Regions from separate parts of the Paenibacillus sp. TY11 genome, predicted to be linked through region 2. Evidence: riboswitches for the same ligand, from Rfam matches in the RefSeq annotation. Region 2 holds a riboswitch; each other region holds the start of a gene.
The links. Region 2 has a riboswitch for glycine ahead of gcvT (glycine cleavage system aminomethyltransferase GcvT). Riboswitches for the same ligand answer to the same signal wherever they lie in the genome.
Positions count from the first base shown of each region.

Region 1: it holds a riboswitch for glycine, as region 2 does, so the genes downstream of both, sdaAB (L-serine ammonia-lyase, iron-sulfur-dependent subunit beta) here and gcvT (glycine cleavage system aminomethyltransferase GcvT) in region 2, are expected to answer to the same signal.
Region 3: it holds a riboswitch for glycine, as region 2 does, so the genes downstream of both, AC6EJC_RS22065 (alanine/glycine:cation symporter family protein) here and gcvT (glycine cleavage system aminomethyltransferase GcvT) in region 2, are expected to answer to the same signal.

Region 1 covers NZ_JCBAIQ010000021.1:10,953-21,259, forward strand. The annotation lists gene AC6EJC_RS20745 (pyridoxamine 5'-phosphate oxidase family protein) at 1-63, shown strand, start outside; gene AC6EJC_RS20750 (serine hydrolase domain-containing protein) at 229-1,389, shown strand; gene AC6EJC_RS20755 (Ig-like domain-containing protein) at 1,569-3,905, shown strand; gene sdaAA (L-serine ammonia-lyase, iron-sulfur-dependent, subunit alpha) at 4,062-4,961, opposite strand; gene sdaAB (L-serine ammonia-lyase, iron-sulfur-dependent subunit beta) at 4,951-5,640, opposite strand; glycine riboswitch at 5,850-5,964, opposite strand; gene AC6EJC_RS20770 (DUF6359 domain-containing protein) at 6,180-7,784, shown strand; gene AC6EJC_RS20775 (ABC transporter ATP-binding protein) at 8,110-9,141, shown strand; gene AC6EJC_RS20780 (ABC transporter ATP-binding protein) at 9,119-10,045, shown strand; gene opp4B (oligopeptide ABC transporter permease) at 10,060-10,307, shown strand, end outside.
Region 2 covers NZ_JCBAIQ010000009.1:112,821-123,127, reverse strand. The annotation lists gene AC6EJC_RS12265 (BglG family transcription antiterminator) at 1-1,145, opposite strand, end outside; gene AC6EJC_RS12260 (PTS mannitol transporter subunit IIBC) at 1,227-2,705, opposite strand; gene gcvH (glycine cleavage system protein GcvH) at 3,089-3,487, opposite strand; glycine riboswitch at 3,790-3,981, shown strand; glycine riboswitch at 3,982-4,077, shown strand; gene gcvT (glycine cleavage system aminomethyltransferase GcvT) at 4,157-5,257, shown strand; gene gcvPA (aminomethyl-transferring glycine dehydrogenase subunit GcvPA) at 5,384-6,739, shown strand; gene gcvPB (aminomethyl-transferring glycine dehydrogenase subunit GcvPB) at 6,736-8,232, shown strand; gene ptsP (phosphoenolpyruvate--protein phosphotransferase) at 8,353-10,065, opposite strand; gene AC6EJC_RS12230 (HPr family phosphocarrier protein) at 10,058-10,307, opposite strand, start outside.
Region 3 covers NZ_JCBAIQ010000023.1:75,839-86,145, forward strand. The annotation lists gene AC6EJC_RS22050 (carbohydrate ABC transporter permease) at 1-476, shown strand, start outside; gene AC6EJC_RS22055 (carbohydrate ABC transporter permease) at 499-1,326, shown strand; gene AC6EJC_RS22060 (iron-containing alcohol dehydrogenase) at 1,475-2,647, shown strand; gene AC6EJC_RS22065 (alanine/glycine:cation symporter family protein) at 2,721-4,139, opposite strand; glycine riboswitch at 4,297-4,391, opposite strand; glycine riboswitch at 4,409-4,485, opposite strand; gene AC6EJC_RS22070 (glycoside hydrolase family 1 protein) at 4,664-6,121, opposite strand; gene AC6EJC_RS22075 (LacI family DNA-binding transcriptional regulator) at 6,384-7,355, shown strand; gene licT (BglG family transcription antiterminator LicT) at 7,578-8,420, shown strand; gene AC6EJC_RS22085 (beta-glucoside-specific PTS transporter subunit IIABC) at 8,653-10,307, shown strand, end outside.

The DNA.
Region 1 (10,307 bases), on a different contig from region 2:
CTCAAGGAACCGGAATCGGTGATCAATCGCTGGAATGAAACGGTGGCAGAACTGTTAATGTAAAGCCATCTGATTATGACAAATAAGCTTGGTAATTACCAAGTTTACCGTTAAAATAAATGCGGGGGAATAAGCGTTTACAAGGAATCAGGTTGAGCTTGTTGGAACAGGAGATTAGAGCGCGAGAGGAAGCTTGTTTCTTTTGAAGGAAAAACAGGAGGGATGTATATGTCTCGTTTTGACAAGGTAGATCAGCTATTGCAACAATTCGTAGCGAATGGGCCGGCAGGGTGTGGTTGTGCCATTGCACAAAATGGTCAAGTCTTGTACGAAGGGTATCACGGATATGCTGATCTGGAAGCTCGAAAGCCAATCACTGAGGATACAGTATATCGCTTGTTTTCCATGACAAAGGTTGTTGTATGTGCGGCTGCACTTATGCTGTACGAACGTGGGCAATTTTTGTTGAATGAGCCTTTGTATGAATATTTACCCGAATATCGTAATGCGCATGTATTCAAAACCGCTCCTAACGGATACACCTATATTGATAAAGCGGAGAACCCCATTTTAATTAAGCATATATTCAATATGAGTGTGGGTCTTCCTTACGCTTCCGAGTCTTCAGATACAGGAAAAGCTATGCAGAAGGTCATAACAGCATTAAAGGAAAAGCAGGGGAAATATGACTTGCGCACAGAAATTAAAGCGCTTTCTGAAGTTCCGCTAGCATTTGAACCGGGAACACGATGGCTATACGGATATGGACATGATCTTGTTGCAGGTCTTATTGAAGTGATTTCAGGAAAATCATTAGGGCAATTTCTAAAGGATGAAATATTTGATCCGCTTGGCATGAACAATACAGGCTACCGCTATCGTGAAGATATTGAATCGCGGATGGCCTCCATTTATCAACGGACAGACGCCGGAGAACTTAAAAAAATTGAGGGTTTTTTGGATGAATATCATCAGCCAGACGCTATATATGAAAGTGGAGGCGCAGGTTTGTATTCGACAGTTAAAGAGTACCTCACATTTTCACAAATGCTGTCGAATGGCGGCATGGTAGACGGTGTAAGGCTATTGGGGAGAAAAACCATTGATTTAATGCGCACAAATCATCTGAATACATCCCAACTATCCGATTTTACGAATTCATATCATACAGGTTATGGTTACGGACTGGGCGTGCGCACGTTAATTGATAAAGCGGCTGGGCATGCAAACAGCTCTATTGGAGAATTTGGCTGGACGGGAGCAGTGGGCACTTGGGTTTCTATAGATCCAAGCGAGCAGTTCTCGGTCGTTTATATGCATCAGCTGGATCCCAATATGGAAGAATACCACCATTTGAGAATTCGTGCAGCAGCTTACAGCTGTTTGTAAAAGTGAGGTTATATTTTACGACTTGATCTTTGTCTCTGTCAGTACTCGACTCTAGTTAATAAGGACCTAATTTTCTTTAAAGCCTAAACTATTCTTTTCCATATGTCGACATAAAATGTAGGTGTAAGGATTTTGCGGAATCCTTAATTTTAAGTTTTGAAATGGGAGGGAGTTAGATTTTGAAGAATAGGTGGTCTGGTTTTCTGGCGTTGGTCATCCTGATCTCAAGTTTTACATCATATGCAGGGTTCGCATACGCGGCTGATCCGGTGCTTTCCAAGATTGTCCTTTCCTCTAACGAGGTAACTGTGCAACAGGGAGATACGGCTGCGTTGACGGCCACAGCTATTTATAGCGATGGGACGACCTCAAATGTAACCGTAAGCACGGATTGGAAAAGTGATAATACAGCTATTGCTACGGTATATAACGGTACCGTTTCAGGTAAGGGCGAAGGGGAAGCAACTGTGGTAGCGACCTATAAAGATAAGATACAATCGGTTCAGGTACATGTAACAAAGAAGGTTAAGGCACTAACATCCGATGTACAAAGCCTGAGCTTGCGTTCAAGCGGCACAGGACAGATTGGTCTAACAGCGACTTACAGTGATAATACAACAGCTCAGGTTTCGGGTGATGCTACCTGGACCTCGGATAACCAGAAGGTAGCAACTGTAGTTAACGGATTGGTTACCGCTCAGGGAGCAGGTACAGCCAATATTAAGGCCGTATACGGTCAACAGACTGTAACCATTACTGTGCAGGTGGAACAGGTCAAACGTTTGGATGTCAGTCCATCGGAGGTTTCCCTTTTGTTGAAGGATACTGAGAAGGTCAAATTGACAGCGACGTTCCCGGATGGAACGGTTCAGGATGTTACAGAGTCTGCTGAGTGGAGCTCCAGCAATGCAGCCGTGGCGGATGTACTGAAAGGTACTATTACTGGCTACAGCGCGGGAAAGGCAACGATTACAGGTAAATATGGTACGATGTCCGCTACCATTTCGGTGGATGTGGATCAAACGAATAAGCTGAAAGCTAGCGAATCGGATGTTTTTCTGCGTTTGGATGAATCCAAGAAAGTACAGGTTTCCGCTGTTTACCCGGATGGGACGGTAACAGATATCACAGATAAAGCTACTTGGACATCAAGCGATGAGAAAATTGTAACGGTGAATAAAGGAACGATTATGGCCATTGGAGCGGGTTCAGCTACGGTGACCGCAAAGTATGGTGATAAGACAGTTTCGATCAAGACAGACGTTGAAACCTCCAGATATCTGGATTTAAGTGAGGACAAGCTGAGCCTGAATGCCAAGGAAACCAAAAAGCTCAAGCTGACCGCTACGTACGTAACAGGTACGGAAGAAGATATTACAGGCAAGGCAGAGTGGAAGTCCAGCAATGAAGATATTGCATTTGTCAATAAGGGCGAGGTAACAGGCTATAAAACAGGTGAGGCAACGATCACAGCTTCTTATGGCGGCAAAACAGCCACAGCGACAGTATCCGTGAATGTGCCTGGTGACTTGGCTTTGTCCTCCAAAACCGCAACGATTGATGTTAATGAAGACTATACTGCAACTTTGACTGCTACTTATGCCGATGGGCGTAAGGAAGACGTGACACAGGATGCGGAATGGACCTCAAGTGCGGAGGATATTGCTTCCGTATCCAAAGGAACGATTACAGGTAAATCAGCCGGTAAGGCGGTTGTTACAGCAACCTACAATGGCAAAAAACTGACAATAAACGTACAAGTAGGCCTTGTAGACCGTTTGGAAACCGAATCGCGCGTAATTGCGCTCGCTGCCCAGGAAACGAAGCAACTGAAGGTAACAGGCGTCAAGAGTGGCGGTACAAAAACAGATGTAACCAAGGATGCCACCTGGACTACCAGCAATGTGAAAGTGGTCGAGGTTAGCGAGGGCTTGATCAAAGCGAATGGCAGTGGCAAGGCAACCGTTACAGCTTCTTATGGCAAGCAAACCATTACGTTTACAGTGGAAGTGGACGTAGCGCAAAAAATTGAAGCGGATACGGTCGCGTTATCACTCAAATCCGGAGATCAAAAAACCATCTCGATTGTTGTTAAATCCAGTGATGGTAAAGAAAAGGACGTTACGACCCAAGCTGAATGGAAAACGTCTAATTATAAGGTAGCCACTGTTAAAAAGGGTCAGGTTACCGCAGTAAGCTACGGTAAAGCTAACATTCAGGCGAAGTTCGGCGGGAAGGTGATCAGCGTGCCCGTGGATGTTGATACGCTTAAATATTTGCAAACGGACGAAGTTGCCTTGAATTTGAAGGCAGGACAACTGGCTAAAGTGACGGCTACAGCCACGTATAAGGATGAGTCGGAGAAGGATGTTTCCAAACCGGCTGTCTGGTCCTCGTCCAGAATTATTGTTGCGACCGTCAAAGACGGTAACATTAAGGCACAGGGCAAGGGCAAAGCTGTAATTACAGTGAAATATGCAGGTAAAATCACGAAGGTACAGGTGACTGTTCAGTAATCTGTATTCGACCGAAAAGAAAAGAGCAAGCATACGTCTAGGGACGACATGCTTGCTCTTTTCTTTATAAGGCGACTGCCTCTCTCCCTAGGAGAATATGGGGTGGCAGTCGCCTTGTTTTTATAGGGTGAAAGTAATAGGTTTACCGCTTGGAAACTAAGACTTATCCTTCTTGGCCGGTGTGTTGCGTGTAAGTGATTCGGTCAAACGCTTGCCAGTTGGCGTCTGGGCCAAGCCACCTTTGGCGGTCTCGCGGTGTTTCGACGGCATCGCGCTGCCGACTTCAAGCATCACGTCAATGACTTCGTCAGATGGAATAGCGCTGCGCACACCCGCCAAAGCCATATCCGCTGCGGCAAGCGCAGTCACGGCTCCCAGCCCGTTGCGCACGATGCACGGAATCTCCACGAGTCCGGCGACGGGATCGCAAATCAGGCCGAGCGTGTTTTTAAGCGCGAGGCCTACGGCGTGAACGGCCTGTTCAGGCGTGCCACCGCGCAGCTCGACCATAGCGCCAGCGGCCATTCCGATGGCTGAGCCAATCTCAGCCTGACAGCCTCCCTCCGCGCCAGAAATGAAGGAGTTGTTCGCGATCACGTAGCCAATGGCTCCAGCGGCGAACAGTCCATGCACCATATGCTCATCATCCCAGCCGAACCGTTCCTGCGCACTGATGAACACACCGGGGATGACCCCGCATGAACCTGCGGTGGGCGTGGCGACAATGCGACCCATGGACGCATTAACCTCCGACACGGAGAGGGCATAAGCCATAGCGAGCGCGGAGGCATCGCCGGAGCAGGTTTCCCCTGCCCGCAGATACTCGGCTAGGCGCTTGCCGTCGCCGCCCGTCAATCCACTGCGGGATACGGTGTCTTGCGTCTGACCGCGATGAACGGCTTCCTTCATCACTTCATAATAATCAGACATTTGGCGGAAGATTTCTTCCTCAGGTGTATTTGTCTCTTGTACCTGCTCTTGAATCATCAGGCGGCCAATCGTGGTGGATTCTTCAGCGCATAAAGCGCTGATCTCATGCAGATGGCTAAACCGCATCGGATTCAGCTCCTTTTTTCAAATTAATCATTTTAATTTCGTACATATGAGGCAAGGACCGCAGCTTTGTGATCAATTCAGCCGTAGCAGGACTGTCCGTTTCGATGGCGGTGAGTGCTTCACCATCCCGGCCTTTGCGATCCACGTGCATATAGGCAATGTTAATGTCAGCCGCGCCGAGCGCTGAAGTCACCGCGCCCAATGTACCAGGCTTATCTGAGTGAAGAAGCACCAGCGTAGGTAGCTCCCCGGTCAGGTTGACTCGGAATTCGTTGAGTTGCTGGACATGGATGCTGCCGCCGCCGATGGAGGAGCCCAGCAGTGTGCGCTGATCCTCGTCCTTCCACAGCTCGAAACGGACGGTGTTCGGATGAGGCGCGGGTAGCCCGCTGACGGCGAATTCCACGGTCATCCCGGCTTGCTCTGCCCATTGCTCGGCATCCGGAATTCGGTGATCGTCTGTATCGTAATTGAGCAGCCCTGCGATGAGCGCTAGGTCTGTACCGTGTCCTTTGTACGTGTCGGCAAAGGAGCCGTACAGTGTCATGCGGGCACGGTCAGGCTGCGCCCCGAGCCAGTGCCGGGCAACGCGTGCGAGCCGCACCGCGCCTGCGGTGTGTGAACTGGAAGGTCCGGTCATGGCCGGGCCGATAATGGAAAATACATCTTTGAAACGCATGGTGTGGCCCCCTGTATGTTCTATACCATAGTATATGGTATAGCCGCGTCTTTGCGCGTATAGACGGTTCCTAATGCTGACGTACAATGTGAGCACAAAAAAGGACAGGATAAGGAAGTTTCCCTTATCTCTGTCCTCGTTACCTGAGAGTTTCGTGCGGTGTCCTTACCGCCTTACCCCTTGGGTGGCTTGCGCTCTCTCCAGAGTTGCGTCAGATGACGATACATGGACCTGAGAGATTATCCGCCAGCCGGGTGCTGGCGTCTTGCTCCTTCGGTGCCGCCAGAGTGTAGGCTCCCTGACAGACTCTCCCGTCATCTTCATTCGCATATACCGTTCTACATGTCTTTCTTAGCGTAATGTATGCCGTGCTCGGTGTCAATCACAGGGTTCAATTTTTACATAAACAGGCGCGTTTCCAATAAAAAAGATTAGATTTTACATAATTATGGATGAAATCAGGAAGGAATTAGAAGATTGATAGCTAATCTGATAGAGGACAATTACATTGATGGAAATAATGGGAGGGATATTGACGTATGGTAAAAGGCTTGCGGTTCACAGGTTCACGCTTGAAAGGAATGCTGCATCTGGCAGCAATCGTATCACTGCTGATCGGGATCTTCGTTCCATTCGGTCAGGCCAAGGCAGAGGGAGCATTGACAGTAGCCGAAGCACTTCAGCGCCAAGGCAGTGGAGGTACGGTGACGGTGGAAGGCTACATCGTCGGACATGCTACCGGATCGAAGACGGCTAACTTTTCTCCCCCGTTTGCGAATGATTTTAACGTACTGATTGCCGATCAGGCAAATGAACGTAATACGTCTAATCTATTGGATGTACAGCTGACATCAGCGTACAGAGGGCAATTTGGGTTATCAGGCCATCCTGAGCTGATCGGCGGCAAAATTCGTGTGACGGGTACACTCGGCGCCTACAATAATTTTGGCGGAGTGAAAAGCCCAAGTGCTGTCGAGCTGGTGAGCGGAAGCGAGCCGGGGGAACCTGGTGATCCGGGCGAACCTGATCCTGGCAACCCGGATCAACCCGGTACTACATTGCCGGATGGAAAAGGCAAAAAGGTGCTGTTCGATAATACGCACGCACAGACCGCTGGTGCAGCAGATTGGGTCATTGAAGGCGCCTTCTCTGATTTTGCCAATGGACTGCGTAATGTAGGCTTTACAGTGGACCAATTGAACCGCCCCATTCCTTTTACTTATGGGGAGCAGGCTATAACGTATGACAAGCTGCGCCAATATGATGTGTTTATCATCGGTGAAGCGAATGTTGCCTTTAAGGCATCCGAGCAGGCTGCCCTGCTGCAATATGTGAACAACGGGGGGAGTGTATTCTTCATCTCCGACCATTATAATGCGGACCGTAACAAAAACCGTTGGGATTCCTCCGAGGTTATGAATGGCTACCGTCGTGGAGCCTATACTAACCTGGCAAAAGGCATGACTGCAGAAGAAGCTGCATCACCGGCGATGCAAGGATTAACAAGCTCCGATTGGCTGGCGACCAACTTTGGCGTTCGTTTCCGTTACAATGCGCTTGGTGACGTGAATGCTACCGACATTGTAGCCGCAGATCAATCTTTCGGCATTACCAAGGGTGTTCGCTCGATTGCAATGCATGCGGGATCTACGCTGGCTATTATTGATCCTACCAAGGCTAAAGGCATTGCTTATATCCCTTCAGGCACGAAAAAATGGGGAAATGCTGTAGACCAGGGAGTTTATAACGGCGGGGGCCGTGCGGAAGGACCTTATGCCGCTATCTCCAAGGTAGGTCAAGGCAAGGCAGCATTTATCGGTGATTCTTCACCTGTAGAAGATGCTACACCGAAATATGTGCGTGAGGAAAACGGACAGTCGAAGAAGACGTATGATGGGTTTAAGGAAGTGGATGATGCCACCCTCCTGGTGCAAACGGTCCAATGGCTTGCATGGAAGCAGGACTACACGAAATTGTCCGATGTGGCAGGTTTGACTCTTGATCAGCCGACGAAGCTTCTGCCGTTCGAGGAGCCTGCGGCTTCCACGGAACCGCAACCTGAGCCTTGGTCTGCTCCGGCAGCAGGCTACAAATGGTACGATCCCAGAACGTTCAAGTCTGGCTCCTATGGAGCAGCTTCGTAATTAACGCCAAGAGTTTAATATGAGCTAGTGCTAGTTAGTCGTTTGATCCCTGTAGAGGGATCAGGCGGCTTTTTTTGTGATGAAAATTAACCTGTGGTTGGTTATTTCATTACATTTTGTGCCAGAAAGGCCGCGCTACTGCTGGATCATTGATTTTTTAAATGATGTTGATAGCATAATCTTAATTGATATATCCATATACTGGTGATAGGATGTATTCAAATTATTCCGACAAAAACGGTATGTAATGTTCATGAGAGGTTTTAAACATCAAACATGGTGAGAATAAGCGGGACAAGACCATGGAGAATGGAGGAAGCGCGCATTGGATACCGAACCCGTGTTGGAAATTAAAGGATTATCCGTCTCTTTTCGCATCAAGGATCAATATCACCCCGCAGTCGACCAACTGGATCTGACGGTCAACCCCAATGAAGTGCTGGCTGTAGTCGGAGAATCCGGCTGTGGCAAAAGTGCGCTGGCGCTTTCGATCGCACAACTGCATGACATGGAGCGCACACGTGTAGAGGGAGAGGTTCTTTTTAAAGGCACGGACCTGAATCGTCTCTCTTCAGGGCAAATGAATAAAATCCGCGGGGCGGGCATTGGCATGATCTTTCAGGACCCGCTGACAGCACTCAACCCGTTGATGAACATTGGTAAGCAGATCGAGGAAAATCTCGATTATCATACGTCACTATCTACGAAGCAAAAAAGGGAACGTGTGCTGGAGCTGCTGGAAAGTGTAGATATACCGAATCCTGTGCGTGTGTATGAGCAGTATCCGCATGAACTGTCAGGAGGGATGCGGCAGCGTGTGATGATCGCGATTGCCATAGCTTGCCGACCTTCTCTTATTATTGCAGATGAGCCGACTACTGCCCTCGATGTAACGATCCAATCGCAAATTCTCGACTTGCTCAAACAGCTTCAACAGGAAACCGGAAGCGGAATTATCCTGATTACGCACGATCTTGGCGTTGTGGCAGAAGTAGCCGACCGCGTGGTGGTCATGTATGCCGGAGAAATCGTGGAGAGCGCCGATGTTTTTGAATTATTCCGGCATCCACAGCATCCGTATACGCGTTCTTTGCTTGCTTCCATGCCGGGATCGCATACCAAGGGGGAATCGCTGCATGTCATCGGCGGCATTGTTCCCTCATTGCAAGATATTCCCCGCAATAGCTGCCGCTTTGCTCCGCGTATTCCCTGGATTCAGCAGAGAGCGCATGAAGATCATCCCCAATTAAATGAAATTTCCCCTAGTCATTGGGTCCGTTGTACATGTTACCAGCATTTTCATTTTGAAGACGAGGCTAAGGGGGAGGCTGCTCATGGCACTACTGGAGTTAAATGATTTGAGGGCCCACTATCCGGTGCGCGGCGGTTTCTTCCAGCGTGTTATCGATCAGGTGAAAGCAGTGGATGGCGTGTCGATCAGCATTGAGGCAGGCCAGACATACGGGCTGGTGGGAGAATCCGGCTGCGGAAAAACGACGACAGGCAGGACGATCATCGGCCTAAATAAGCTGACGAGCGGACAGATTCTTTTTAAGGGAAAGGACCTTGCGGCTCTGAGCCGTAACAACCGTCATCCGCTGCGTAGAGACATTCAGATGATTTTTCAGGACCCGTATTCTTCGCTCAACCCGCGTAAGCGCGTATTGGATGTCATTGCTGAACCGCTGCGAAATTTTGAAAGGCTAAGTAGTGAGGAAGAACGGAGGAAAGTACAGACACTACTGGAAAAGGTCGGCTTGAACGCCGATGCGGCCTACAAATATCCACATGAATTTTCCGGGGGTCAGCGGCAGCGGATTGGGATTGCACGTGCGCTGACATTAAACCCAAAGCTGATCATTGCTGATGAGCCGGTATCGGCGCTGGACGTTTCGGTGCAGGCACAAGTGCTTAATTTTATGAAGGATGTGCAGCGGGAGTTCAATTTGACGTATTTGTTCATCAGTCATGACCTAGGTATTATCCGCCATATGTGCGACCAAATCGGCATTATGTACCGGGGCCGCCTAGTGGAACAGGGGAGCGAGCAGGACATTTATGAGCGTCCACAGCATCTGTACACCCAACGGCTCATTGCAACCATTCCCAATATTGATCCTGCAAAACGGCTGGAAAATGCCCAAAAAAGGCGACTGCTTTTATCTTCCTACAAAACAGAGCTGCCTAAACATCTAGACGCGAGTGGAAAGCCGTTTGAACTAAAATCAGTAAGTCCATCCCATCAAGTCGCGCTACCATAAGGGGGGGATAGAAAATGTGGAAATTTACACTGCGCCGGCTGCTGGTTATGGTCCCTCAGCTCTTTGCACTGAGTGTGCTTATATTTTTTCTGGCTAAGGCTATGCCGGGGGATGCCCTGACAGGACTTATTACTTCGACACCCAATCTGAATCCGGCCGCACTGGAAGAACAGCGGCAAAGACTGGGACTGAATGACCCGGTGTGGGTGCAATATGGCAACTGGCTCGTCCAGCTGGCTCACGGGGATCTAGGCAAATCTTA
Region 2 (10,307 bases):
TCTGCCGCAGCCTTTTTCACCGAGTCGAACAAGCTGCTGTAATCCTTGCGGATTTGCTGAAGGAGCGGGTTACGGATCGACCTGCCTTCCTTCAAACGTTTGAGTACCGGAGCCATATGGGCAATCAGTCCTTCACGCAGAACACGGTCCTCTTCCAATGGCGTGCCTGTCTCTTCCCCCACACGACGAATCAACTCGCAAACCGACTCCAACAGTACGAGATCATCCAACGGCAGCAGCCGGGTGGAGTGATCCTCGGCATCACGAAATAACAGTCTGAAATAAGATCGTTCCGGCTCTGGAAATTCAATATTCAGCGCCTCTGACAACTCCGTGCATATGCGATCCACCATAGCTGTGCGCAGCATGATATTCTCATCCGAATCTGTTTTTAAATACGAGAGAAGATGATCCACAACGTACCCGAGTCGCAGACGTGCCAGCGAAACGCAAATTTGAATCAGCAGCTCCATATATTTGCTTTCCACCATGTTTTCCAGCCATTTCTCATGGGGCTGCCAGAGGGCTTTTTCCACGGTCAGCAGGTTCTCTCTGCCAATCATCTCCAGCAACTTGTCGGCGACACGGGTCACAGGACGAAGCTCTTCCCGGCTGGAGAACAGATCTGATTCATCCAAATATTCGAGAGCCAGCTCGGATATCGCTCGTCTCTTGTCTATCTCCCGCCCTGTAATCTCGACGCCGTACCCCCGTCTGCGCACAAGCACGAGTCCCCGTTCACCGATCCAACCTTCCAATTCGTCCAGATCATGACTGACCGTAGTTACCGTGACTTTCAAATCTGAAGCCAACGCCTGTAGCTTGATCGGCTCCTGTGTATCCAGAAGCATGCAGAGAACCACGATCTTTCTCTCCTCAGCCGAATATTCGTCCGACTTTGTATGCATCAATTGCTTCCGCAGATATACAAGCTGAGCCGGGTCAGCATCCACATAGATACCGATCCCTGACTTTTTCTCCAGCTTTACTTCATGAGCCGCCAGCCAATACTCGACTGCGGTGAGTTCCCGGTGGACTGTCCTTGTGCTGACATTGATCTTCGTGGCAATTTCCCCGGCTGTAACCTCTTTGGACTGCTCCAGAAGATATTCCACGATGTCACGTTGTCGTTTCGTAATATTCATAAGCGCATACCGTTCCTTCCCAAGCTCATCCCTTCAGCAGGAAACACAAACTGCACACAGGCGTCCTGACTACTACGGGGATTAAGAATCGGATTTCAGACGTTCAACCAGCGCTTCGTATTCAGGACTCTTCAGAAAATTGTCAATGGAAATGTGTTCAGCATTCGGGGCTACCGTTTTAGCCCGGTCTGTCAACGTTTTTTGCGTAATAACAATATCCGCATCCTGTGGAATTTCACTGATTGCTGTGTTCGTTACCGTAACGTCCACACCCGCCTGCTTCATTTTTTTTCGTAAAATCGAGGCGCCCATAGCGCTTGAACCCATACCTGCATCACAGGAAAAGACGATCTTGTTTACTTCGGATTTATCCTTGAGCGTTCGATCTGCGGCAATTTCGGCAGCACGATCAGATTCGCGGTTATCTTCTGTTACAGTGGCGTTAGCACTTGCACTCTTGCTTTGACTTTTCATATCTTTCAGGCGGGATGCGGCTTCCTCCAGCCCCTCTTCTTTTTGCTTACCTGTCTTGAGTAATACTGCAGCCACAGCAAAGGATACGACCGCAGCAGCGATCACACCGCTCAGCATTGGCAAATATCCGCCTTTTGGCGTCATCAGGAAATAAGCGATGATACTGCCCGGTGAAGGAGCAGCAACCAGTCCGGCACCTGTTAACATGAAACAGAAAGTTCCCACAACACCCCCTGCTACAGCAGCGAGAATCAGAATCGGCTTCATCAAAATGTAAGGGAAATAAATTTCATGAATCCCGCCGAAAAAGTGAATGATTACTGCGCCAGGAGCCGACGACTTCGCAGAGCCTTTGCCAAACAGGCAGTATGCCAGCAAAATACCGAGCCCCGGCCCAGGGTTGGATTCAAGCATGAACAAAACGGATTTGCCTGTTCTTGCAGCTTCCTCCAGCGCAATCGGACTCAATACTCCGTGGTTCAATGCGTTGTTTAGAAATAATACTTTACCGGGCTCAATAATGAGGTTTACGAGCGGCAGCAACCCTGCGTTCACGAGAAACTGTACCCCTGCCGACAACACTTGACTGATAATTTGTACAAACGGGCCGATCGCCACATGGGCAAGCAGTGCTAGAATGGCACCGATAATCCCGGCCGAGAAATTATTGACCAGCATTTCAAAACCTGATCTGACTTTGCCTTCAATAGCCTTGTCGAACTTCTTCAATATCCATGCAGCCAGCGGACCAGCTACCATCGCGCCCAGGAACATCGGGATGTCCGCCCCGACAATGACACCCATCGTCATAATGCCCCCGATCACACCTCCGCGCTGTCCGTGAATCATCGTGCCACCTGTGTAACCAATCAGCAGCGGCAGCAAATAATTTTTCATCGGATCAACCAGTTGTGCAAAACCCTCGTTCGGGAACCATCCAGTTGGAATAAAGAGTGCCGTGATCAACCCCCACGCGATAAAGGCCCCCATATTGGGCATAACCATACCGCTAAGAAAACGGCCAAAACGCTGTACAACGACGCGAGCGCCTCCGTTTGAATTGGACTTTGCGTCCACTTTGCTCATATTCATTTCCTCCTTGTAGGTAAATAGCATCACTACCTTTTCTTAAAATTCATACTAAGTGAAAACGCTATCTTCATCAACGAAATGAAAACGTACTTTCGTCATGAACGTTGATGACAACATTTAAATTTAAAATAACCGGGAAGATATTGTACCTGCATAATTCCTCTTAATATGGCCTATAACGATAGAAATTAGTCGAAAAAGCATGCTGTAATCTGTACAATTCTTATACGGGGATAATCCTCTAAACCAGAGTAAAACACGTAATTACGCTTGCAAAAAGACAAAAAAAAAATAGCCGCAATGACATATCATAGCGACTATTTTATACAAAAATCGAGCGGACAAACGACACTCTTATTTCATACTACATTGCTCCATTATTGCTCATCGGAAATCAACTGCTCGTACTGATCCGCAGACAGTAGCTTGCCCAATGCTTCCTCCACATCTTTACCGATCTCCACTTCGACCATCCAACCTTTTTCATAGGGAGATTCATTCACAAGTTCAGGCGTACTTTCCAGTGCTTCATTCACTTTCAATACGGTTCCCGTCACCGGAGCGAAAAGGTCGGATACTGTCTTCACCGATTCAATCGTACCAATCTCCGCCCCCTGCTCAATCGTTGCTCCCGCCCCAGGTAATTCCACAAAAACAATATCACCCAGTTGATGCTGTGCAAAGTCTGTAATACCGATTCGCACCGTTCCATCCTCTGTGCGCTGAACCCACTCATGTTCGTCCGTATACCAAAGTTGCTGTTTCACTTCACTCATCCTGTTCCGCCTCACTTTCATATGAATAAAATCGCTTTTGCTCACCTGTATTAGACAGGTTAAGATTATGACAACAAGAACATCCATGTCAATAATACTAACAAAAATACTTCATAACACCTTATGAAGCGTACGATATAAAAATATGATAGCTTATAATAAACGCTTACATATCCTTATTTATATATTAAATGTTTTTTCGATTGTTTTTGATGACATTTTTATTGACATTTTGAATGAATTTGCGTATTAATGGGTTATAGCAAATGCTTTTGGAAACACCCCGACAACTACATACGCGGATGAACGCGGAGGGAGAGACTACCAAAAAGATTCGCATAGCTGTTGCCGATTGTGAGACATAGGTGGACGCGAATCGGATCAAGTTGTTATCTGCAAAACCAGGTAACATACCGTTGATCCCAAAGGTAGCGCCGAAGGAGTAAACCTGCACTGCAGGTGAATCTCTCAGGCAAAAGGACCTCTGCCGGACGCATCTCTGGAGAGCATTCGCTATGGAGCGGATCACCCAAGGGGAAACCTGGTACACACCGGGGTAACTTTCAGGTATCAAGGACAGAGCTGAAAAAAGAGTATGGACTGCCGTCTATACGTTTTTTTCGGCCTGTCTTTTTTGTTTAGCCGATCACACCGGATAGGAGTGGAAAAATGACTAATTTGCGAAAAACGCCACTATATTCGTCCTACGGGACGCGGCCTGGGGTTCGTTGTATTGACTTTGGCGGCTGGGAGCTCCCCGTTCAGTTTAGCGGGATTCAAAAGGAGCATGAGGCCGTCCGGCAACGTGCGGGTTTATTCGATGTATCGCATATGGGCGAGTTTTTGGTTGAAGGCAAGGAGGCCGAAGCTTTTCTGCAAAGGGTAACCACGAATGATGTCAGCCAGTTGGAACCGGGTCAGGCACAATATTCGCTCCTGTGTTACCCCGATGGAGGTGTAGTAGACGACTTACTTGTTTACTGCAAAGGCCCGGAGCGCTACATGCTCGTTGTGAACGCCTCCAACATCGATAAGGATTGGGATTGGCTACTTCGTCATGTACCCGCATCCGTTCACATGGAGAATGTGTCTGATGCGATAGCATTGCTGGCGTTGCAAGGACCGGAAGCAGCACGTATTGTCGCAGCCGTGGCAGATACGGATATTACGAATCTGGCATCTTTCCGATTCCATGAGAACGTGCAATTGTTCGGAGCAAAAGCGCTTGTCTCACGAACCGGATATACGGGCGAAGACGGTTTTGAATTTTATGTACCTGCTGCGGAAGCACCAGCCGTATGGGATGGTTTGCTTCGTTCCGGTGAGTCGTATGGGCTGATTCCCGCTGGACTTGGTGCTCGGGATACACTGCGCTTTGAGGCGCGGTTGCCGCTGTACGGACAGGAGTTATCTGCCACGATTACACCACTCGAAGCTGGTCTAGGTTTCTTCGTCAAGCTAAATAAAGGAGATTTTATCGGCAGAGAAGCGCTGCAACGCCAGAAAGAACAAGGGATTCCTCGCAAGTTGATCGGGCTGGAAATGATTGATCGCGGTATCCCACGCGCCCATTATCCGGTATTCGCAGAAGGACAACACATCGGTGAGGTCACAACGGGAACCCAATCGCCCACCTTGAAGCGTAATCTGGGTCTGGCTCTGGTGGACAGTCGTTTTAGCGCCCTATCCACACCGCTGGAGGTTGAGATTCGTGGTAAACGCCTGCGTGCCGAGGTGGTGGCAGCACCCTTTTATAAACGCCCACGCTAATCTTAAACTCTCTTCATTTCTATAGAGCGAACATGTCAGATATGAACTTCTGGATTTTCCATTTCACGATTATTTATTAGCTAATTTACGATTTTAAATTTTGCTTTTCGAAAGGAGCCAGAACCTATGAAGCAGCATCGCTATCTCCCCATGACCGAACAGGATCAAACCGAAATGCTGCGTGTGGTGGGCGTATCATCCATTGATGATTTATTCAGTGATATTCCAGAGGCTATTCGATATCAAGGGGAACTCCCTCTTTCTTCCCGACTTGACGAGAGAGCCTTAACCCGCCACTTGGCTAAGCTGGCCGGACGCAACGCCAATACAGATACACATGCCAGCTTTCTTGGTGCAGGAATTTATGATCATCATATTCCATCCGTCATCCAGCACATCACTTCACGTTCGGAATTTTACACAGCCTACACCCCTTATCAGCCGGAAGTAAGTCAAGGCGAGCTGCAAGCCATATTTGAATTTCAGTCGTATATCTGCGAATTGACGGGCATGGCTGTAGCTAATGCCAGCATGTACGACGGAGCGACTGCACTGGCGGAAGCGGGCTCACTGGCCGCCGCAGCCACCCGCCGTAAACAGCTTATCGTATCAAGGTCCGTCCATCCGGAGGCACGTCAGGTATTGGCAGCCTATGCACGCGGATTGGATTTGGACATCGTGGAGATCGGATGTTCGGACGGCGTAACGGATGTCCATGCGTTAGCGGCTGCCGTATCGGAACAGACGGCGGCTGTTTTGGTCCAAAGTCCCAACTTTTTCGGAGCCGTGGAAAATCTGAAGCCGATGGCTGACCTGATCCATGCGCACAAAGGGCTTTTGGTCGTCAGTGCCAACCCGCTGGCACTTGGCTTGCTGGAGACACCCGGCAAACAGGGCGCGGATATTGTCGTAGGAGACGCGCAGCCGCTTGGCATCTCCTCTTCTCTCGGTGGTCCGACCTGCGGTTACTTTGCCGTTTCTCAGGCACATATGCGCCGTATCCCCGGCCGTATTGTCGGTCAGACCACAGACCGTAACGGTAAACGCGGCTTCGTGCTGACCTTGCAAGCGCGGGAACAGCATATCCGCCGCGAAAAGGCCACGTCTAACATATGCTCCAACCAGGCGTTGCTTGCTTTATCTGCATCTGTATACTTGTCCGTCATGGGTAGACAGGGTATCAGGGAAGTAGCCGAGCTAAATTTGCATAAAAGCCATTATGCTTTAGAGCAATTGCTGAGCTTGAAGGGCGTAACTGCCTCGTTTAACGCACCGACCTTTAACGAGTTTGCCCTTAGACTGCCTGAGGGTACGGATATGAGCAAACTTCAGGACGAGCTGCTAGCTGCGGGATTTATCGCTGGCTACGATTTGGGCCGGGACTATGAAGAACTTACTGGGCACATGCTGATTGCCGTGACGGAGCAAAGAACAAAAGAAGAGATCGACCAATTTGTACACACCTTGGGGGGATTGCTATGACACACACCGGACAGGATCAGAAACAAGGGCTGTTGAAGGAACACGATCAAGCGCTCATTTTTGAATTGAGCCGTCCGGGTCGCATCGCCTATTCCCTACCCGAGTGCGACGTTCCCCGTCGCCCGGTGGCAGAGCTTTTGCCGGATTATGCACTGCGCAGCGAACCTGCGGCATTACCCGAGGTATACGAAGTAGACGTTATTCGGCATTATACCGCCCTGTCCCGGCGTAATTTTGGCGTCGACAACGGATTTTATCCGCTCGGCTCCTGTACGATGAAATACAATCCGAAGGTGAATGAGGACGTCGCCCGTTATACAGGCTTCGCCAAAATTCATCCATATCAGCCTGAGGACAGCATCCAGGGTGCCATGGAGCTGCTGCATACGCTCCAAAATGATCTGGCTGCGTTAACCGGCATGGATGCCGTCACTCTTCAGCCCGCTGCTGGCGCCCATGGGGAATGGACCGGGCTGATGATGATCCGCTCGTACCACGAAGCACGTGGTGAGCGACGTACCAAGGTGCTCGTGCCGGATTCCTCGCACGGAACGAATCCCGCCAGCGCAACCGTCGCGGGCTTCGAAACAGTCACCCTCCCCTCCACTCCTGAGGGGCTGGTGGATCTGGATGCGCTGCGTCAAGCCGTAGGCAACGACACCGCTGCGCTCATGCTGACCAATCCGAACACGCTTGGCCTGTTCGAGAAGCAAATCACTGACATTGCTGCCATCGTGCATGACGCGGGTGGTCTGCTCTACTATGACGGGGCGAACTCCAACGCCATCATGGGAATTACCCGTCCCGGGGATATGGGCTTCGATGTAGTGCATCTCAATTTGCACAAAACGATGAGTACCCCGCACGGCGGCGGCGGCCCCGGCGCTGGGCCCGTCGGCGTAAAGCAGCGGCTCATTCCCTATTTGCCCAAGCCGCTTGTCGTACGTGATCCGCAGGGTATGTACCGCTGGGACCGGGAGCAAGGAGATTCCATTGGGCGGGTCAAAGCCTTTTACGGCAACTTCGGCATTCTCGTCCGTGCCTATGCCTATATCCGCAGCTACGGTCCTGATGGCTTAAAGCGGGTATCCGAATGCGCCGTACTCAATGCCAATTACATGATGCATCGGCTCGCTCCGCATTTTGACCTGCCCTACCCTGGACATTGCAAACACGAATTCGTGATGTCTGGGCGTGGCTTGAAGAAATTTGGAGTACGCACGCTTGATGTAGCCAAACGATTGCTTGATTTCGGCTACCATCCGCCTACGATTTATTTCCCGCTGAATGTAGAGGAATGCATCATGATCGAACCGACGGAAACGGAAAGCAAGGAGACGCTTGATGCTTTTGTCGACACTATGATTCATATTGCGCGGGAAGCGGAAGAGAACCCAGAGCTGTTGCTCAATGCACCATATACCACTCCAGTCACACGACTGGACGAAACCACCGCAGCCCGTAAACCTGTATTGAATTGCTCATGCAGTTAAAAACAAATTAAACTTAAAGCATACAAAAAAGCCGGTATCTGTTTAGATACCGGCTGCTGTATGTACACAGCAATTTTTTGTTGGAAAAAGATATAACCTTTGAAAATGTGATACTCTTCCTTATCCTTCGATGCTTTGTACCAATTCAACAACCTGCTCGGCTGTTTGCATGTCCAGAGCTTTTGTAGCCAGTTTCTCCATGTCCGCACGGGACAACTTGGAGATTTGACTACGTGCTGGCAGAATGGAAGTTGCGCTCATGCTGAACTCATCAAGTCCCAGACCCAGCAGCAACGGAATTGCTGTTGTGTCTCCTGCCATTTCACCACACATACCAACCCAACGTCCTTCACGGTGAGCGGCATCAATAACCATTTTCACCAGACGCAGAATGGATGGATTGTATGGTTGATACAGGTATGAAACCCGCTCGTTCATGCGATCCGCTGCCATTGTGTATTGAATCAGATCGTTTGTGCCGATACTGAAGAAATCTACTTCTTTTGCGAATTGGTCAGCCAATACCGCCGTAGAAGGAATTTCTACCATGATGCCCAACTGAATTTCTTCAGATACGGATACACCCTCGGCTACCAACTTTTCCTTTTCCTCCAACAAAACAGCTTTAGCTTCACGGAATTCGTTCAGCGTAGCAATCATCGGGAACATGATGCGCAGGTTACCATGCACACTCGCCCGCAACAAAGCACGCAATTGAGTGCGGAAAATATCCTGGCGATCCAAACACAGACGAATAGCACGGAATCCGAGGAACGGATTCATTTCTTTCGGCAGGTCCAGATAAGGAAGTTCTTTGTCGCCACCGATGTCCAAAGTGCGGACTACAACTGGTTTACCTTCCATTCTTTCCAGAACGGTTTTGTACGCCGTATACTGTACTTCTTCGGATGGAAGCTTATCGCGTCCCATGTACAAGAACTCCGTACGGTACAAGCCAACGCCTTCACCACCGTTATCCAGAACACCAGCTACATCGTTAGGCGTACCAATATTGGCAGCCAGTTCGACATGAACACCATCGACAGAAACCGTAGCTTCGCCGCGCAGCTTACGCCACTCTTCGCGTTGCTTGTCATATGCCACCTGTTTAGCACGGTATTCCGCAACGATCTCTTCGGAAGGGTTCACGAATACGTGACCATCCAGACCATCGACGATAATCAAATCGCCGCTTTTAGCTTGAGACAATATATTTTTCGTTCCCACAACTGCAGGAATTTCAAGTGAGCGAGCCATAATAGCCGAATGCGAAGTACGTCCGCCGATGTTCGTTGCAAAGCCCTTAACAAATTCACGGTTCAGCTGAGCTGTGTCGGAAGGTGTCAAATCTTCTGCAAGCACAATCGTTTCTTCGGCAATTTCTGCAGGACTGACAAAATGAACACCAAGCAGGTGATTCAGGATCCGCTTGGTTACATCACGCATGTCCGATGCGCGTTCTTGCAAATAGGCACTTTTCATGTTTTCAAACATGGAAATAAACTGTGTAGCTACTTCATCCAAAGCATAGTCAGCATTAAGTTGCTCGTCTTTGATTTTAGCTTTAACTGGATCGATCAATTCAGGATCATTCAGGATCAATAGGTGAGATGCAAAAATTTCTGCTTTTTTCTCCCCCAGCTCCTGAAGCGTTTTTTCCTTAATCGCTTCCAATTCGGTTTGAGATTCTGCTAAAGCCGCATCCAATCTTGCAATTTCAGCTTCAACATCACCAACCGCGCGTCTCTCTACAGCGTAATTCGGATGCTCCAAGATAAACGCCCGGGCAATGGCGATGCCTGCCGAAGCGGCAATCCCGGAAATTTTAAGCATGAACTTCGCCCAGCCCTTCGTTAACGATTACATTTTCAAGAGCTTTCAATGCTTCGGCAGCTTCAGCGCCTTCGCAGATAATGTTAATGGTATCACCTTGTTCCAGACCAAGAGACAATACACCCAGAATGGATTTCAAAGTTACTTTTTTACCGTTAGCTTCGGCAAAAGATTCAGCACCGCTGAATTTGTTAGCTGTATTTACCAGCGCAGTTGCAGGACGTGCATGGATACCGTCTTCA
Region 3 (10,307 bases), on a different contig from region 2:
TCAACTACCTTCTGCAACTCTTGGGGTTGCCGATGGTTCAATGGCTGAATGTGCCATGGGGTATCCAAATTGCCATTTCTTCTATGGTCGTATGGAGATGGATGGGCTATAACGCAATCATCTATCTGGCTGGACTCCAGAGTATTCCGCATGTGCTGTATGAGGCTGCGAAAATGGATGGGGCAACCGGAGCGCAAGCTTTTTTCCGCATCACCATCCCCATGCTGCGCCCAGTCATTCTGTTTACGGTGATTACGTCCACCATCGGTGGTATGCAGCTCTTCACAGAGCCACAGGTTCTGGTAGGTAATGACGGCGGTTCCGGGGCAAGTGGCATGACCATCGTTTTATACCTGTACCGCGAGTCGTTCATTAACAACTATTTTGGATATGGTGCAGCCGTCGGGTGGGGCATGTTCCTCATCATTGCTCTATTCTCCATCATAAACTGGAAACTCGTTCAAGGTAAAAAATAATGATGGGAAGGAGTTTTACATCATGATGCAGACACGTGCAAAATCCGTTATTTTATATGCCGGACTGTTGGTGGGAATCATCCTGTCGATGTTTCCGTTTTACTGGCTGATCGTCATGGCGACCCGTACAACTTCAGACATCTATCGTTTTCCGCCGCAGTTGTGGTTCGGAAGCCATTTCTTGGATAATGTAACGAGGGTATTGCAGCAGATTGATTTTGCCGGAGCCTTTTTTAATACCCTTTTTGTAGCCGGTTCCGTTACCCTATTGGTGCTGTTTTTCGATTCACTGGCCGGTTTTGCATTCGCCAAGTTTGATTTCCCAGGCAAAAAAGTGCTATTTATTATTCTGCTAGCAACGATGATGGTCCCTTCACAACTCTCGCTTGTCCCCTCCTTTGTCATGATGGCCTCCTTTGGATGGGTAGGTACGTTCAAAGCGCTCATCATCCCAGGTATGGTAAATGCCTTCGGCATTTTCTGGATTCGTCAATATGCAGAAGAATCCATTCCAAAGGAGCTGCTGGATGCGGGGCGGATGGATGGATGCAGCTTTTTTCGGCTGTACTGGAATGTAGCACTACCGATTCTACGTCCTGCGTTCGCTTTTCTCGGCGCGTTTACCTTTATAGGAGCCTGGAATGATTACTTATGGCCATTAATCGTCTTAACGGATGAGCGCAAATTCACGCTCCAGATTGCACTGTCCCAGTTGAACGGGATTTACAATACGGATTATGCGATGGTCATTGCTGGCACCCTGCTGGCTGTACTGCCCCTTATTATTTTGTTTCTTTTCATTAGCCGCCAGTTTATTTCCGATCTTGCCGCCGGAGCGATCAAAGATTAGATTTACTTGATTTCCCTTATTCATTTCATGTATAATGGTTAATCGTCATTTCAAATAGCTTACATGACAAAGTCAGGTATCCAATGGACTAGTCAAGATAAGAGATTACGATTTGAACATGAACTATGAACCGAGGGGAACTTTCCGGATGAACAAATTCACATATTATAACCCCACCAAATTAATTTTTGGAGACAATCAAATTGAAGAACTGCAGCAGGAGCTGCTGAATTACGGCAAAAACATTTTGCTGGTATACGGAGGCGGAAGTGTCAAACGAAATGGTCTGTATGACCAGGTATTAAACGCGTTAGAGCCGCTACATCTCAACATTTATGAACTGTCCGGCGTCGAACCAAATCCGCGCCTGTCCACCGTTAAAAAGGGCATCGACATTTGCCGAAACGAAAAGATCGACTTCCTGCTTGCGGTAGGCGGCGGAAGCGTCATTGATTGCACCAAAGCCATCGCAGCAGGGGCTGAATATGACGGCGATGTGTGGGATATTATCAACAAAAAGCACATGCCGACCCAGGCTCTGCCATTCGGTACCCTCCTCACACTCGCCGCCACCGGTTCAGAAATGAATCCAGATTCTGTTATCACCAACTGGGAAACGAACGAAAAATACGTATGGGGCAGCGCGGTGACTCATCCGAAATTCTCGATTTTGGACCCGAAAAACACCTTCTCTGTACCACGGGATCAGACCGTTTACGGCATGGTGGACATGATGAGTCACGTGTTTGAACAGTATTTTCATAATGTCAAAAATACACCGTTGCAGGATCGTATGTGCTTTTCCGTGCTGCAAACCGTGATCGAAACTGCACCTAAGCTGCTGGAGGATTTGCACAACTACGAGCATCGTGAAACGATTTTATATGCTGGAACAATTGCCTTAAACGGAACACTGCAAATGGGCTACTTCGGGGACTGGGCTTCGCATACGATTGAACATGCATTATCCGCTGTATATGATATCCCTCATGCTGGGGGTCTAGCGATCCTGTTTCCCAACTGGATGAGACATACGGTGGATCAGGATGCTGCACGCATGAAGCGGCTGATGCTCAGCATGTTTGACTTGGACACCGTAGGTAAAACAGATAGAGAAATCGCCTTGGAAGGTATTGACCGTCTTAGTGCATTCTGGACAAGTCTCGGTGCCCCTTCCACACTGGCCGATTACAATATTAATGATGAACAATTGGAAAAAATCGCAAACATTGCAGCCCGTGAAATGGAATACGGAGGCTTCGGTAATTATAAAAAGCTGAATCAGGAAGATATTTTAGCTATTTTGCATGCATCGTTATAATATTTAAAAGGGAGTGTCCTCAAGCCTGTGATGGCTGAAGGCACTCCCTTTTGAATGTTATGGCTTTCAATTTTTATAAATTGGCCGTTTGTCCTTTTTCTTCTACTTGGATAGCAGCCCCTACATTGGCACCTGCAAGAATGCCCTTTTTCTTATTAGGATACAGAGAATCCATATAGGTTCGGGTTTCTGCAACTACAATTCCCGACAAGCCGAGCAGTGCAATCAGGTTCGGGAAAGCCATCATTGCGTTAAAGATATCTGCCAGCAGCCAAATCGCATCCAGTTTAATGAACGCGCCCCCGGCAACCAGTACGATGAACAGATAACGGTATGGCTTAATCCACTTGACCCCAAGCAAATATTCAACGCAGCGTTCCCCGTAATAGTTCCAGCCAAGCATGGTGGTGAACGCGAACATAATCAGAATGATCGTGAGCAGTTCTGCCCCCAGCGGAAATGCACTGGAAAATGCTTGCTGAGTCATCAATCCCGCATCCGTAGGACCGCTCCATACACCGCTAACGAGTAGCGTCAATCCGGTCATCACACAAATAACCATGGTATCAATAAAGACGCCTGTCATGGAAATCAACCCTTGCTCCGCAGGCCATTTGGTTTTGGCAGCTGCGGCTGCAATCGGTGCGCTTCCCAATCCGGCCTCATTGGCAAAAATACCTCTGGCTACCCCGCTGCGCATCGCCAGCATAATCGTAGCTCCGGCAAATCCGCCCGTTGCAGATGTAGTCGAAAATGCTGAATGGAGCACAAGCGCGATTGCGGCAGGAAGCTGGTCAGCAAACCGAATCAGTACAATGATACAGATCAGCACGTACAAGCCTGTTTTAAAAGGAACGACCTTCGTCGATACCTTGGCAATGCTTTTGAGTCCTCCAATGGTGACAAGTCCTGTAAGGATAGCAATAATCAGTGCCGTTACAATGGGCGGAACGCCAAAACTGTTTTCAGTCGAAGATACAATCGCTTTGACCTGTGGAAACGTTCCAATCCCGAACAACGCTACCAGCATGCCCGAAAAAGCAAACAGCATCGCCAGCGGTTTAAAACGGCGCCCAAGACCTTTCTCAATATAATACATCGGGCCGCCGGAAAATTGTCCATTCCGATCCTTCACCCGGTATTTTACGGCAAGTACACCTTCCGCATATTTCGTCGCCATCCCAAAAAAGGCTGCAACGACCATCCAGAACAAGGCACCCGGCCCGCCCAGCTTAATGGCTGTCGCTACGCCGACAATACTTCCTGTGCCAACTGTAGCCGCCAACGCCGTACTCAAAGCCGCAAAACTACTTACATCCCCGCTGCCTTCATTCGGGGCCTTACCGATCAGCTTGATCGCCAGGGGCAGGCGGAATACCTGCAACACTTTCAAACGTATGGTCAGCCACAACCCCGTTCCCATGACAAGAATGATGAGGGGCGCCCCCCATATCCAACTGCTAATCGCTTCTAACACATGTACCAAATTCATTTCAACCCGCTCCTCCAGCATAATAAAAAACAAAAAAGAGTCAAATCCGCTGATTCGACTCCTGGAGAGGTTAAAGGCACGAAAAAATACAACCATCTTGTGCAGGTTTCTACCTCTAATAGCTTATAAAAGCCTAGGGCATTCCCTGTCACAGGTTATTCGCGTCTCTGTCCTTTTGCCTGAGAGTTTAAGCAGATGTTCTCTGCGGTGCACCTTCGGCGCCCAATTAAGGGTCTCTCCAGAGTTCTGTCCGTTTACGGTCCCGCTTGTTGCTGTAATCAGCCCAAGCACCTGAGAGTTTTGCCCCTTCGGTCGGAACTTTCGTTCCATCTCCCGCAAACATCAACCAGACATATGAAATTTTTATTCATTATACAGAAAACTTTCAGTTTATTACAAGTGAAAAATTTGTGAAGACCGCTGAGATATCATAATGTGTCTATCAAAAAAGCGGGTATAGCAGATTTTCATCCTTAGGATGTCCCCTGCTATACCCGCCCAAGACGATATAGAGTGAAGCAGATTTACAATTCTTCACCATTGGTTGCAATTACATTTTTATACCAGTTAAATGAGTCCTTTTTGGAGCGTTGGAGCGTTCCGTTACCGTCATCATCCAGATCGACGTAAATAAATCCGTAGCGCTTGGACATTTCGGAAGTAGACATGCTCACAAGGTCGATAGGGCCCCAGCTGGTGTAACCAAGCAGATCAACACCGTCGGTAATCGCTTCCTTCATTTGAACAATATGCTGACGCAAGTAATCAATACGATATGTGTCATGCACAGAACCGTCCTCTTCTACTTTATCATAAGCACCTAAGCCATTTTCCACGATGAACAGCGGCTTTTGGTATCGGTCATATAACGTGTTCAGCGTAACACGCAGGCCGATCGGATCAATTTGCCATCCCCAGTCGGAGGACTGTAAATATGGATTTTTCACGCCGCCAATCAGGTTTCCTGCTGCTTTCTCACCTTCTGGACCTGCAGAAACGGTCAAGGTCATGTAGTAGCTGAAAGAGATATAATCGACCGTGTTATTTTTCAAAATTTCCGCATCGCCTGGTTCTGTGTGTATAACAACATTATTTTCTTCAAAATAACGATTCATGTAGTTGGAATATTCCCCACGGGCATGCACATCTGTAAAAAACAGATTCATCTGGTTTTCATGCTGACTTTTCAGCACATCCTCTGGGTTACACGTATGAGGGTAGCTTTCCATACGAGCCAGCATACAGCCGATTTGAGAGCCCGGGATGATCTCATGCCCTCGTTTTGTCGCCAGTGCGCTTGCCACAAATTGGTGATGCAATGCTTGGTATATCGCTTGCTGCTTATTTTCTACACGGTCAATGACTACCCCACCACCGGTGAACGGACTCATGGTCATCACATTGATTTCATTAAAGGTCAACCAGTATTTTACTTTATCCTTATAACGTGTAAACACCGTTTCGGCATAATTTACGTAGTGCTGTATGACTTCACGACCCAACCAGCCATTATACTTCTGAGTTAGACCTAGCGGTGTCTCATAATGCGACAATGTTACAAGCGGTTCAATACCATATTTGCGCAGCTCATCAAATACATTGTCGTAGAATTGTAGTCCCGCTTCATTGGGCTCGGGATCATAGCCATTCGGGAAGATCCGCGACCAGTGGATGGACATACGAAATACCTTAAAGCCCATTTCCGCGAACAATGCAATATCTTCTTTGTAATGGTGGAAAAAGTCCACACCTTCACGCTTTGGAAAACGGGCATTTACTTTGCCTGCCAAAATGTCTTCGAGTCGCTCGGACGAAATCTCCATAGCATGATCGTTCTTGCGCTCTGCTTTGGGTACATAGGCAACCATGTCCGCACTTGACAATCCTTTTCCATCTACGTCAAAAGCGCCTTCCAATTGGTTAGCTGCAGTTGCACCGCCCCACAGGAAGTTTTTTGGGAATCCTTTTAATGTCTTAGTCATGCTATAAAAACCTCTTCTCTATTTATATTTCACTTTTGTGAATTAATCCCATTAAGTTCTTCAATGTGAATAAGTACCTATTTTCATATCCTCCCGCACTTGGCGTGTGAACACTGAACAATCGTATACTTTATAAGAGGACTGTTCTCCTTTGAAATGCATCGGCAGATGCTTTAAAATAGACATAATGCCTTCATAAGCATCCTAATCGTTGTAACGCGTTTCATGTCAAGTATCTTTTTCTTATGTGAGGAGAAGCATCATGTCGAATCTTGATCAAATTGCAAAACTGGCGGGCTTTTCCAAAGCTACGGTATCCAGAGTGTTAAATCAGTCCCCCCATGTAAGTCACGAAACAAGAACTAAGATTTTGAAAATCATGCAGGAATTAGATTATGTTCCCAATCGAAATGCGATTTCCTTATCCAAGGGTCAGACGCTTCAAATCGGTATCATCACTTCAACTATTAATGAAATTGTTCTCGCTTTTCTGGACAGCTTTGTGGAAATTGCTGGCCAGTATGAATTCCAAACCATTATTTATACTTCTGGAGAAGACAAAAAGAAAGAGCTTCTAGCCTTTGAGGATTTGAAAAGAAAAAGAGTCGATGCACTGGTCATCATTTCCTGTGTAAATGATACCGATTTGTTGAGCACCTACTGCAAGTACGGCCCGATTGTGGCATGGCAACGAATGGAGCATACGGATATTCGCTCCGTCGCTATGGATCAATATGAAGGATACATGCTGGCGCTAAAACATTTGATACAAAAAGGCTATACTCGTATAGCCAATGCTTTTGGCCGTCCGAGCAGCATCAACACTCACAGCAGACAACGAGCCTACGAACAGATCATGAGTCAACACAATCTGCCAGTGTTGCAACACTGGAACCATTCTTCTATCTATAACATCCGTGACGGCGAACAGGTCGTGCGAAATTTGTTACAACATCGGGAGGAATTTCCGGAGGCTATTTTGTGTGCTAACGATTATGTGGCAGTTGGCATTCTCTGTGAAGCGCGCAGACAACTGTTGAACGTACCGGAAGATTTGGCGATTGTGGGGTTTGATAACACAGAGCTGGCGCACACCATGGGAATTACAACGATTCAAAATCCCATTATGGCTCAAGCGCAAAATGCCTTTTTCATGCTTTCCCCTCAGCTGATTGGACGCCAAATGGAGCTTCATTCGCTAGAATACAGCCTCATTGAACGTACGACCACTTAAACTTGCAAACTAGGCAAAAGGGCCTTGGTGTGAAATATTTTTTGTCGAAAGAGAATAAAATATGTTGAAATCGCTTTTTTTTGTGCTACAATAGCACTATATCGAAGGATTGTGACCGGTGATGCGGGCAATGCCTGAGTTCAATTGAGTGCTATTGCTAACAATAGTGTTGAATTGTGCTTAGGCATTTTTTATTGGTAAAGGATGGGAGGGGGAACTTCAATGATTATTGAGAAGGTGCTCAATAACAACGTCCTGTTGACTAAAAACGATAAAGGCAAAGAGGTCATCGTGATGGGAAGAGGTATTTCCTTCAAAAAGGTGGCTGGCGATCAAGTCGATGATCATAAAATAGATAAGATTTTCATGTTAAATGAAAACGAGTTCACGGCCAAACTAACCGAGCTGCTGAACGATATTCCCGTGTCTCATCTGGAGGTCGTGAACGAAATCGTAACCCATGCAACGGAAGTGCTGGATACGGAATTAAGCGATAATATTTATTTAACGTTGACCGACCATATTCATTTTGCTATACAACGGCAAGAAAAAGGACTGGCGCTTCAAAACGCGATGCTGTATGAAATTAAACGCTTTTACAAAAAAGAATTTGAAGTTGGACTAGACGCTCTGCAAAAAATTGAAAATACGCTTGGAGTGAAGTTGGGCGAAGATGAAGCGGGATTTATCGCATTGCATATGGTGAATGCACGAATCGACGGTAACGAAATGAAGTCTACACTGAAAATGACCGAGATTGTCCAACATATATTAAACATTATTACGTATCATTACGGGATTGTGCTGGATGAGTCTTCTTTTAGCTATTCGAGATTTTTGACACATTTGCAATATTTTGCGATGCGAGTGATTCGTAAAGAGGTCATTCACAGTGGTGAAGAATTTTTGTACAACCAGGTGAAGCAGACGTATACCGAAGCTTTTGCTTGTGCCCAAAAGATCAATGAGTATCTGGAAAAAACATACGATCAATATTTAAGCAAGGATGAATATGTATATCTAACTATCCATATTCATCGTGTGACTGAGCGTAATAATATATAAGGTTAAAAACTTCATACTCTCATCGTTCATGGATTGTGACTGGTAAGGCAGGCAAAACCTAAACTGATGGTGAAATCAACGTTCCTCTTTAGGAGAAAGTGCGTTGTTTTCACCACGAGTTTAGGTTTTTCTTGTTTACAAGGTTAAAAAGATGCACGCCGGCGCATCTTAGCAACAGGTGTAAACAGTAAATCCTATCAGTAGTAAGAATAACCCTTAAGGAGTTCTGAACATGAGTGATAAAGAGCTATCTAAAAAAATAGTGACCCTCGTTGGTGGCGAAGAGAATGTCAATTCGGTATTCCATTGCGCTACACGCTTGAGATTTAAATTAAATGATCGTACAAAAGCAGACAAAGCCGCCTTGGAAGCAACGCCTGGTGTTATTACAGTGGTGGAAAGCAGCGGTCAGTTTCAAGTGGTTATCGGTAACAATGTAGGTCAAGTGTTTGAACATATGATGGCAGAAACGAATTTGCAGGATGCGGACAATCCAAATACGAAAAAGGAAGAGTCTTCTGAAAAAACGAATTTTCTCGGTAAAGCGGTCGATATCATTTCCAGCATTTTTTCTCCTCTCTTGGGCGCTCTTGCTGGAGCAGGTTTGCTCAAAGGGATTCTGGCATTAATTTTGTCACTCCATTGGATTAATGATAAAAGCGGTACGTATCTGATCCTAAACGCAGCTTCGGACAGCGTATTTTATTTCCTGCCAGTATTTCTGGCTGTTACATCGTCCCGTAAATTTAAGACAAACACCTTTGTATCGGTGGCAATCGCCGGAGCTCTAGTCTATCCAGCGGTTATAACGGCGGTAAGCAACCCGGAAAGGTTGGCGTTTCTAGGTATTCCGATCATTCTGATTAATTACAGTTCCAGTGTTATTCCAATTATTCTTGCGGTCTGGGTTCAATCCTATGTGGAACGCTGGTTTAATTCCTTTGTCCATCAATCGGTAAAAAATATTATCGTGCCGATGCTTTCGCTCCTGGTCGTTATTCCGTTGACGTTCCTGGCCTTTGGTCCAATAGGCAACATGATCAGTCAAGGCTTGGCGAACGGCTTTACTTGGATATACAATTTAAGTCCATTGATCGCCGGGGCTGTTGCCGGTGCATTCTGGCAAGTGTTTGTTATTTTCGGTGTACATTGGGGCTTCGTTCCTATCATGCTGTCCAATATCGCAACATTGGGTTATGACACGATGCTTCCGATGCTTACAGCAGCTGTACTTTCTCAAGCCGGGGCAACACTGGGAGTATTCCTGAAATCCCGAAATACTCAAATGAAGGCTTTGGCTGGTTCTTCTACGCTGGCGGCTGTATTCGGGATTACAGAACCAACGATTTATGGCGTAACTTTAAAATTGAAAAAGCCATTCATTTATGCTTGTATTTCTGGTGGTATTGGCGGCGCTATTATCGCTTCTGGCGGAGCGACTGCAAAATCCTTCTCCCTGCCTAGTTTACTGGCGTTGCCAACTTATTTTGGAACTGGATTCTTGTGGGTAGTCATCGGTTTGCTCGTTGCCTTTGTACTCGCAGTCGTGTTGGTTATGATTTTGGGCTTTGATGATCCCAAAGAAGAAACAGTAAAAACAGAAGCCGCACCCGTGAAGAAAGAGGCAACAATCGAGAAGGAAATTCTCGTAAGCCCGCTGCAAGGTAAAGTGTTGCCTTTGGAACAATCTTCTGATGTTGCTTTTGCTTCAGGCGCTATGGGTAAAGGGATCCTGATTGATCCCACAGAGGGTGTGCTGACATCTCCTGTCAACGGAACGATTACGACAGTATTCCCAACCGGACATGCGATCGGTATTACTTCCAATGACGGAGCAGAGATTCTGATTCACGTTGGTGTTAATACAGTGAAGCTGAAAGGACAATT